Cohaesibacter sp. ES.047: one gene and its partner. The protein of the gene in region 1 binds, or shares a complex with, the protein of each later gene. Links are inferred from orthologs where the notes say so. Each region holds a gene or a part of one and is shown in the gene's direction. Other genes may lie near its edges.

What was found. Proteins that work in one complex are often made in the same cells at the same time.
Region 2: the proteins of tig (region 1) and rpsG are in contact, whole or in part, in a crystal structure (PDB 3GTY), measured with the Thermotoga maritima proteins. The link is inferred for Cohaesibacter sp. ES.047 from one-to-one orthologs. Residues at the interface, in WP_004081061.1 of Thermotoga maritima: Glu122, Val124, Val129, Leu130, Tyr133, Glu188, Gly259, Ile262, Tyr263, Glu266, Ser270, Glu273, Gln274, Glu277, Arg308, Gln311, Ile312, Ser315, Tyr316, Glu325, Arg329, Arg336, Leu363, Phe366, Trp367, Arg373, Leu377, Arg381, Leu384, Glu387; in WP_004081843.1 of Thermotoga maritima: Lys34, Lys52, Lys55, Glu59, Arg62, Gln63, Glu66, Asn67, Lys69, Val71, Arg95, Ala109, Lys110, Lys111, Gly112, Arg113, Pro114, Glu117, Glu121, Ile124, Ala125, Tyr127, Asn128, Asn129, Thr130, Gly131, Lys135, Asp139, Arg142, Met143.

The regions. Positions count from the first base shown.
Region 1 is NZ_LT907844.1:4,414,174-4,417,110, reverse strand. It holds tig (trigger factor), read left to right. Parts: upstream 1-762; coding sequence 763-2,112; downstream 2,113-2,937. Other genes in the region: CPH65_RS20225 (ATP-dependent Clp protease proteolytic subunit), read left to right, coding at 2,758-2,937; CPH65_RS20240 (NAD(P)H-hydrate dehydratase), read left to right, coding at 1-262. UniProt on the Bacillus subtilis protein: Involved in protein export. Acts as a chaperone by maintaining the newly synthesized protein in an open conformation. Functions as a peptidyl-prolyl cis-trans isomerase.
Region 2 is NZ_LT907844.1:4,685,168-4,689,150, reverse strand. Bases 291-3,161 are described here. They hold rpsG (30S ribosomal protein S7), read left to right. Parts: upstream 291-1,426; coding sequence 1,427-1,897; downstream 1,898-3,161. Other genes in these bases: fusA (elongation factor G), read left to right, coding at 1,916-3,161; rpsL (30S ribosomal protein S12), read left to right, coding at 1,031-1,402; CPH65_RS21610 (DUF1566 domain-containing protein), read left to right, coding at 291-440. Outside these bases: more of CPH65_RS21610, read left to right, coding at 1-290; more of fusA, read left to right, coding at 3,162-3,983.

The DNA.
Region 1 (2,937 bases):
CAGTCAGGGGATCCCGTATCTGGCGACCGCCGGGAGTGGGGATGTGCTGATTGGCGTTGTCGCTGGCCTGATGGCTCAGGGGATGCCGACCCTTGATGCGGCTTGTGCGGGCGTCTGGCTGCATGGCCGGGCCGGGCGATCCTTTGGGCCGGGTTTGATCGCAGAGGATCTGCCGGAGCTTCTTCCGCAGATCTATGAACAACTGGGAGAGTTGATCCCGTCTGACTTCAATGCCTCTGAATGGCTCGGCATGGACGACTGACAGCACCCGCCAAGTCTGCCTGTTGTGAAAGGTCGATAGCGCAAAAATGGGCAAAATTGCAGAATTTCTTTGGCTTTTGGGGGTAACTTCCCCTGCTGGGACGGGGAATTCTGGATGGAATGTGAATTTTCCTTTGCGCTTTCCAGATCGGGTGTTATAGAGGCTCCGCTCGATTTGCTGGCGCGTTGTGCGCTGCGCTGTGCGGGTGTGGTGGAATTGGTAGACACGCCAGATTTAGGTTCTGGTGGCGCGAGCCGTGGGGGTTCAAGTCCCTCCACCCGTACCATTGGCTTCCTTTTTCCGACTGTTTTGGAAAAGGGGAGGAGATTGGGAGAGGCTGCCGGTATGAATGGCGGCCTGTCTTTGTTGATGCTCATGGCGCTAGCGCATTCGGCAACAGCAATCGAAACGAATTTGGGCTCTTTGAGTGATCGTCTGGTAAGGCACACTTGGTCGAATGCCCTGAACCATAGCGAATACAAGAACGAAAGCAGATTGATATGCAGGTAACTGAAACCCTGTCCGAAGGTCTGAAACGCGAACTGAAAGTCGTCGTTCCTGCCTCTGATCTCGAAGCCAAACTCGTGGCCAAAATCGATGAGATCAAGGGCCAGGTTAAAATCAACGGCTTCCGCCCAGGCAAGGTGCCGGCATCTCATGTTCGTAAACTGCACGGCAAGGCTCTGATGAGCGAGATCGTTCAGGAGCTGATCGGCGAGACCACTCGGAGCACGCTTGAAGAGCGTGAGGAAAAGGCTGCCATGCAGCCCCAGTACAAGCTGACCGAAGACGAAGCTGAAGCTGAGCAAATCATGGATGGCAAGGCGGATCTTGAATTCGACATCATCTATGAAGTGCTGCCCAGCTTTGAAGTGGCAGACGTGTCCGGCGTTGAAATCGAGCGCCCGGTCGTTGAAGTGGAAGACAGCGAAGTTGACGAGCGTCTTACCCAGATCGCCGAAAGCTCCCGCCCGTTCGAAGCCAAAGAAGGCAAAGCCGAGAATGGCGACAAGGTTGTCATGTCTTACCTCGGCAAAATTGATGGCGAGCCATTCGACGGTGGTGCTGACGAAAACGGCCAGCTCGTTATTGGCTCTGGCCAGTTCATTCCCGGCTTCGAAGAGCAGCTTGTTGGTCTTTCCGCCGGTGACGAAAGCGTTGTGAAGGTTTCTTTCCCTGCGGATTACGGTGCAGCGCACCTCGCCGGCAAGGAAGCTGAATTCGATGTTGTCGTGAAGGAAGTTCAGGCGCCGGGCGAACTCGAGCTCAATGATGAATTTGCGACCAAGCTTGGCCTTGAATCCCTTGAAAAGCTCAAGGAAATCATCAAGGACCAGATCGTTTCGCAGTATGGTGCCCTGACGCGTCAGCGCGTCAAGCGCCAGCTTCTGGACAAGATGGACGAGTTGCACAAGTTCGACGTGCCGCCGACCCTTCTGGAGCAGGAATTCAACAACATCTGGCAACAGGTCACCGCTGAAATGAATGAAGCGGGCAAGACCTTTGAAGATGAAGACACCACCGAAGAAAAGGCGCAGGAAGAATACAAATCCATCGCCGAACGTCGTGTGCGTCTGGGTCTCGTTCTGTCGGAAATTGGCGAGAAGAACGAAATCAAGGTCGCTGACGAGGAAGTGCAGCGCGGCATCATGCAGCGTGCCCAGCAGTTCCCAGGTCAGGAGCGTCAGGTGTTTGAATATTACACCCAGAACGCTGAGGCGCTTGCATCCATTCGTGCGCCTATCTTCGAAGAGAAGGTCGTGGACTACCTGCTCGAACTGGTGAAGGTTGACGACAAGACCGTCACCAAGGAAGAGCTGGAGAAACTCGCGTCTGAAGATGACGAGTAAGCCTTGCTTTTTGTGAAATAAGAAAAACGCCTGCCAGCTCTGGTGGGCGTTTTTCTTTAAGGGACATTTGTTGGTCTGCCATCAGCGAATGAGCGGCTGCCGGTTTTATCCCGTTCGTTTTGGTGGTTGCGTGGACTGTCTGATGCGCATTTTGGGCGCGAAGAAGCCGCGTAGAATCAAGCGCTTTGCAGCTTTCCACGGCTGAACGAATGGCGAAAAACGAGCGGTAAGGGAAGTGTTCACCATTTCTATTCACTTTGTGCGTTGAATGGGGCTGGTCAGACCCTATGTTACGTGGATAGGATTTCAGCCGACCGAATTCTTCCCCAAGGTGCCGCTCCTGTGGTGCGACGTCAGTAATTTTTTCACTCTCTGAGTGATAGGAGTGACAAAAGATCTGTCGTGGCGATTCGAATGTCGGCTTTGCATCGTCTTTGTCGCAAAGGTTACATGCAGATCCTGTGATCAAAATGCCTCGGTTTGGTGTGTCTTGGTCATGTGTCGGGGCTGGCCCGCGATTTGCTTGGGTTTTCAATGGTGGCTTGTTGCCATCGGATTGCCTTATTCTCGTGACGGGAATTCGGTGACAAAAACGGCGCGGTTTGGTGAGTCGGAATGCCATCCCGCCTGAATAAGGGAAGTGCAATGAAGGATCCAATTGATCTTGCAATGAATTTGGTCCCGATGGTGGTGGAGCAGTCCAACCGCGGGGAACGCGCCTATGATATCTTCTCACGGTTGCTCAAAGAGCGCGTGATTTTTATCACCGGGCCGATCGAAGATCATATGGCGACCTTGGTTAGCGCTCAGTTGCTGTATCTGGAA
Region 2 (3,983 bases), 270 kb from region 1 along the record:
CTAACTGCCAAGATGCAAGCGGCAATGGGTTTGAGCTCAAGGGCGCGACCGCTGTGCAGGACGAGAAGGGCTTGGAGTGGCAACGCTGTGCCGTGGGGATGCGCTGGTCGGGCGGGGAGGGAACCTGTGTTGGTGAACCCCAGGGGCGCGGTTTGGAAGAGATGAAACTTGAGGCGAAGAAACTCGGGCAGGGCTGGCGCGTGCCAACCGCGGAAGAGTTTGACAACATCTACTTTGAGAGCTGTTCCGGCCCCAAGATCGATACGATTGTCTTTCCGGGAATAGAGGCTTCTGATTTTGGAGATGGCGCCGAGTTCTGGACTGTAACCTCGGCCACGCTTCCCCGTATGTATTACTACTTCAACATCACCCATGGCTATGTTGATGCGCACAGTGCGGGATTTTCTCTGTCCGGTTTGCTTGTCAGGAATCACCAGTAACTCGGCCAAGGTTTCTTAGCGAATCTGTTGTAGAGGAGCTTGTTGAGGGGCGGTCCGATAGCTCTGTTTTCTCGCCAATAAGAGGGAAGAATCGGCGGTTTCACGCGAAGGGTCTGAGATGGTGTCTTGATGTTGCGGATTCTGTTGTAGATGAGCAATAAAAATACAATGATTTCCTACAAATGGTGGGTTTCTGGGAATCTTCATCAGGGGGGTTGACGAGATTGTAAAGTCAGAGTAGTTTCGCGCCACTTCTCGGATAGGCCGTAAGCACTCACGATCGAAGGCGCCACGTTTTCGAACCAAGACTGCTTAAACGATGTCCGTATTTATGAAGCTGAGATTGACTGGCTCAAGATTGCGGCTCCGGCTGTAATCCTCTGGTTTTCACAGCGCCGTTCGCGGCAAGGGTCGCGCGATGGTGCGCTTTTGTGCGTGCGGACGGTGCATTTGGTAATTCGGGCAGTTCCGGCGATCGCCTGATCGATGGAAGTGCGTTGCACCAACTAAACATGGCGTTTCCTTGCCATCTTGACGTGTCAAGTTGACCGGGGCGCCTTAGTTCAGAGAGATCTGAAAGGCACACGTTAATGCCAACCATTAACCAGCTTATTCGTAAGCCGCGCAAGGCGCCGGTAAAGCGAAATAAAGTTCCGGCCATGGAGGCCTGCCCCCAGAAGCGGGGTGTATGTACGCGCGTCTATACCACTACGCCGAAAAAGCCGAACTCGGCTCTGCGTAAGGTTGCCAAGGTGCGTCTGACCAACGGGTTCGAGGTTATCGGCTACATCCCTGGTGAGGGCCATAACCTGCAGGAACACTCGGTTGTGATGATCCGCGGCGGTCGCGTGAAAGATTTGCCCGGTGTTCGTTATCACATTCTTCGCGGTGTGCTGGATACGCAGGGTGTTAAAGACCGTAAACAGCGCCGTTCTAAATATGGTGCAAAGCGGCCTAAATAAGCCGCTTATTGGAGTTCTGGTCACATGTCACGTCGCCATAGTGCAGAAAAACGCGTTATCAACCCGGATCCGAAATTCGGTGATATCGTTGTTTCAAAATTCATGAACAGCATCATGCTGGACGGCAAAAAGTCCGTTTCAGAAAGCATCGTTTACGGTGCTCTTGATGCTGTTGAAGGCAAATTGAAGCAGAATCCGGTTGAGGTGTTCCACACCGCTCTGGAAAATGTCATGCCTGCTGTTGAGGTTCGCTCCCGCCGTGTTGGTGGTGCGACCTACCAGGTTCCTGTCGACGTTCGCACAGAACGCAAGCAGGCTCTGGCTATCCGCTGGATCATTACAGCAGCTCGTAATCGCAACGAACGCACCATGGTTGATCGCCTGTCCGGCGAACTTCTCGACGCGTTCAACAATCGCGGTTCTGCAGTCAAAAAACGCGAAGATACGCATCGTATGGCGGAAGCCAACCGTGCATTCTCGCATTATCGCTGGTAAACCTTTAGGGGCGAAGTCATGGCACGCAGCCACAAGATTGAGGACTATCGTAACTTCGGCATCATGGCCCACATTGATGCTGGTAAGACGACGACTACTGAGCGTATCCTCTTTTATACCGGAAAAAGCCATAAGATTGGCGAAGTTCATGATGGTGCTGCCACCATGGACTGGATGGCTCAGGAGCAGGAGCGTGGCATTACGATCACGTCTGCCGCAACCACTTGCTTCTGGCGCGAAAAGCGTCTGAACATCATCGATACTCCAGGCCACGTTGACTTCACCATTGAGGTTGAGCGTTCCTTGCGTGTGCTTGATGGCGCTGTTTGTGCCCTTGATGCCAACGCAGGTGTCGAACCGCAGACCGAGACTGTCTGGCGTCAGGCTGACAAATACGCCGTGCCGCGGATGATCTTCGTCAACAAGATGGATAAGCTTGGTGCCGACTTCTTCCGCTGCGTGCAGATGATCAAGGACCGTCTTGGTGCTGTTCCGCTTTGCCTGCAGCTGCCAATCGGTTCCGAGAGCGAATTCACCGGTGTTGTTGATCTGATCAACATGCGCGCCATCATCTGGCTCGAAGAGTCTCTCGGTGCTAAATTTGAGTATCGTGATATTCCTGCTGAGCTTGCTGATCAGGCTGCAGAATACCGTGAAACTCTCATCGAGACCGTTGTGGAAGCTGACGAAGCGGCCATGGAAGCGTATCTGGAAGGTGATGAGCCCTCCAATGAAAAGATCATGGAACTGATCCGTAAGGGCACCATTGCCAACGAATTCGTTCCGATCCTGTGCGGTACTGCTTTCAAGAACAAAGGCGTTCAGCCTTTGCTCGACGCTGTGGTCGACTATCTGCCGAGCCCGATTGATATTGAATCAATCCGTGGTATCGACGCGAAAACCGAAGAGCCGATCGAGCGTCATGCTGATGACGAAGAGCCCTTCTCCATGCTGGCCTTCAAGATTGCAAACGACCCGTTCGTTGGCTCTCTGACTTTCTGCCGCGTCTATTCCGGTAAGCTTGATGCAGGTACCTCTGTTCTCAATACCGTGAAAGAGAAGCGTGAACGTGTTGGCCGTATGCTGCAGATGCATTCGAACTCACGGGAAGACATCAAGGAAGCCTTTGCTGGTGACATCGTTGCTATCGCGGGCCTCAAGGACACCACCACGGGTGACACGCTGTGTGATCCGCTGAACCCGGTTATCCTTGAGCGCATGGAATTCCCTGATCCGGTCATCGAGATCGCTGTTGAGCCCAAAACCAAGGCCGACCAAGAAAAGATGGGCCTTGCGCTCAACCGCTTGGCTGCCGAGGATCCTTCCTTCCGCGTTAAAACGGATGAAGAATCCGGTCAGACCATCATGGCTGGCATGGGTGAGCTGCATCTTGATATTCTCGTTGACCGCATGAAACGCGAATTCAAGGTCGAGGCAAATATCGGTGCGCCGCAGGTTGCTTACCGTGAAACCATCACCAAAGAAGAGACCGTTGACTACACCCATAAGAAACAGTCCGGTGGTACCGGTCAGTTCGGTCGGGTGAAAATCGTCATTAGTCCTAACGAAGTTGGTGCTGGCTTTGAATTCAAGTCCTCTATCGTTGGTGGTGCTATTCCCAAGGAATACATCCCCGGTGTTGAAAAGGGCATTCGGTCCGTCATGACCGCAGGTCCTCTGGCTGGCTTCCCGATGGTGGACATCAAGGTCGATCTTATCGACGGTGCCTTCCATGATGTTGACTCCTCGGTACTGGCCTTCGAGATCGCTTCTCGTGCCGGTTTCCGCGAAGGCTGCAAAAAGGCAGGTCCGAAACTGCTTGAACCGATGATGAAAGTCGAAGTTGTCACTCCAGAAGAATACATGGGCGACATCATCGGCGACATCAACTCCCGCCGCGGTCAGATTTCTGGTACCGAAGCTCGCGGCGTTGTCACCGTTGTCACCGCTATGGTGCCGCTGGCCAATATGTTCGGGTATGTGAACAACCTTCGTTCCCAGTCCCAGGGTCGCGCGCAATATAGCATGGTGTTCGATCACTATGCGCAAGTGCCTCAGGCCGTTGCAGACGAGGTTCAGGCGAAAT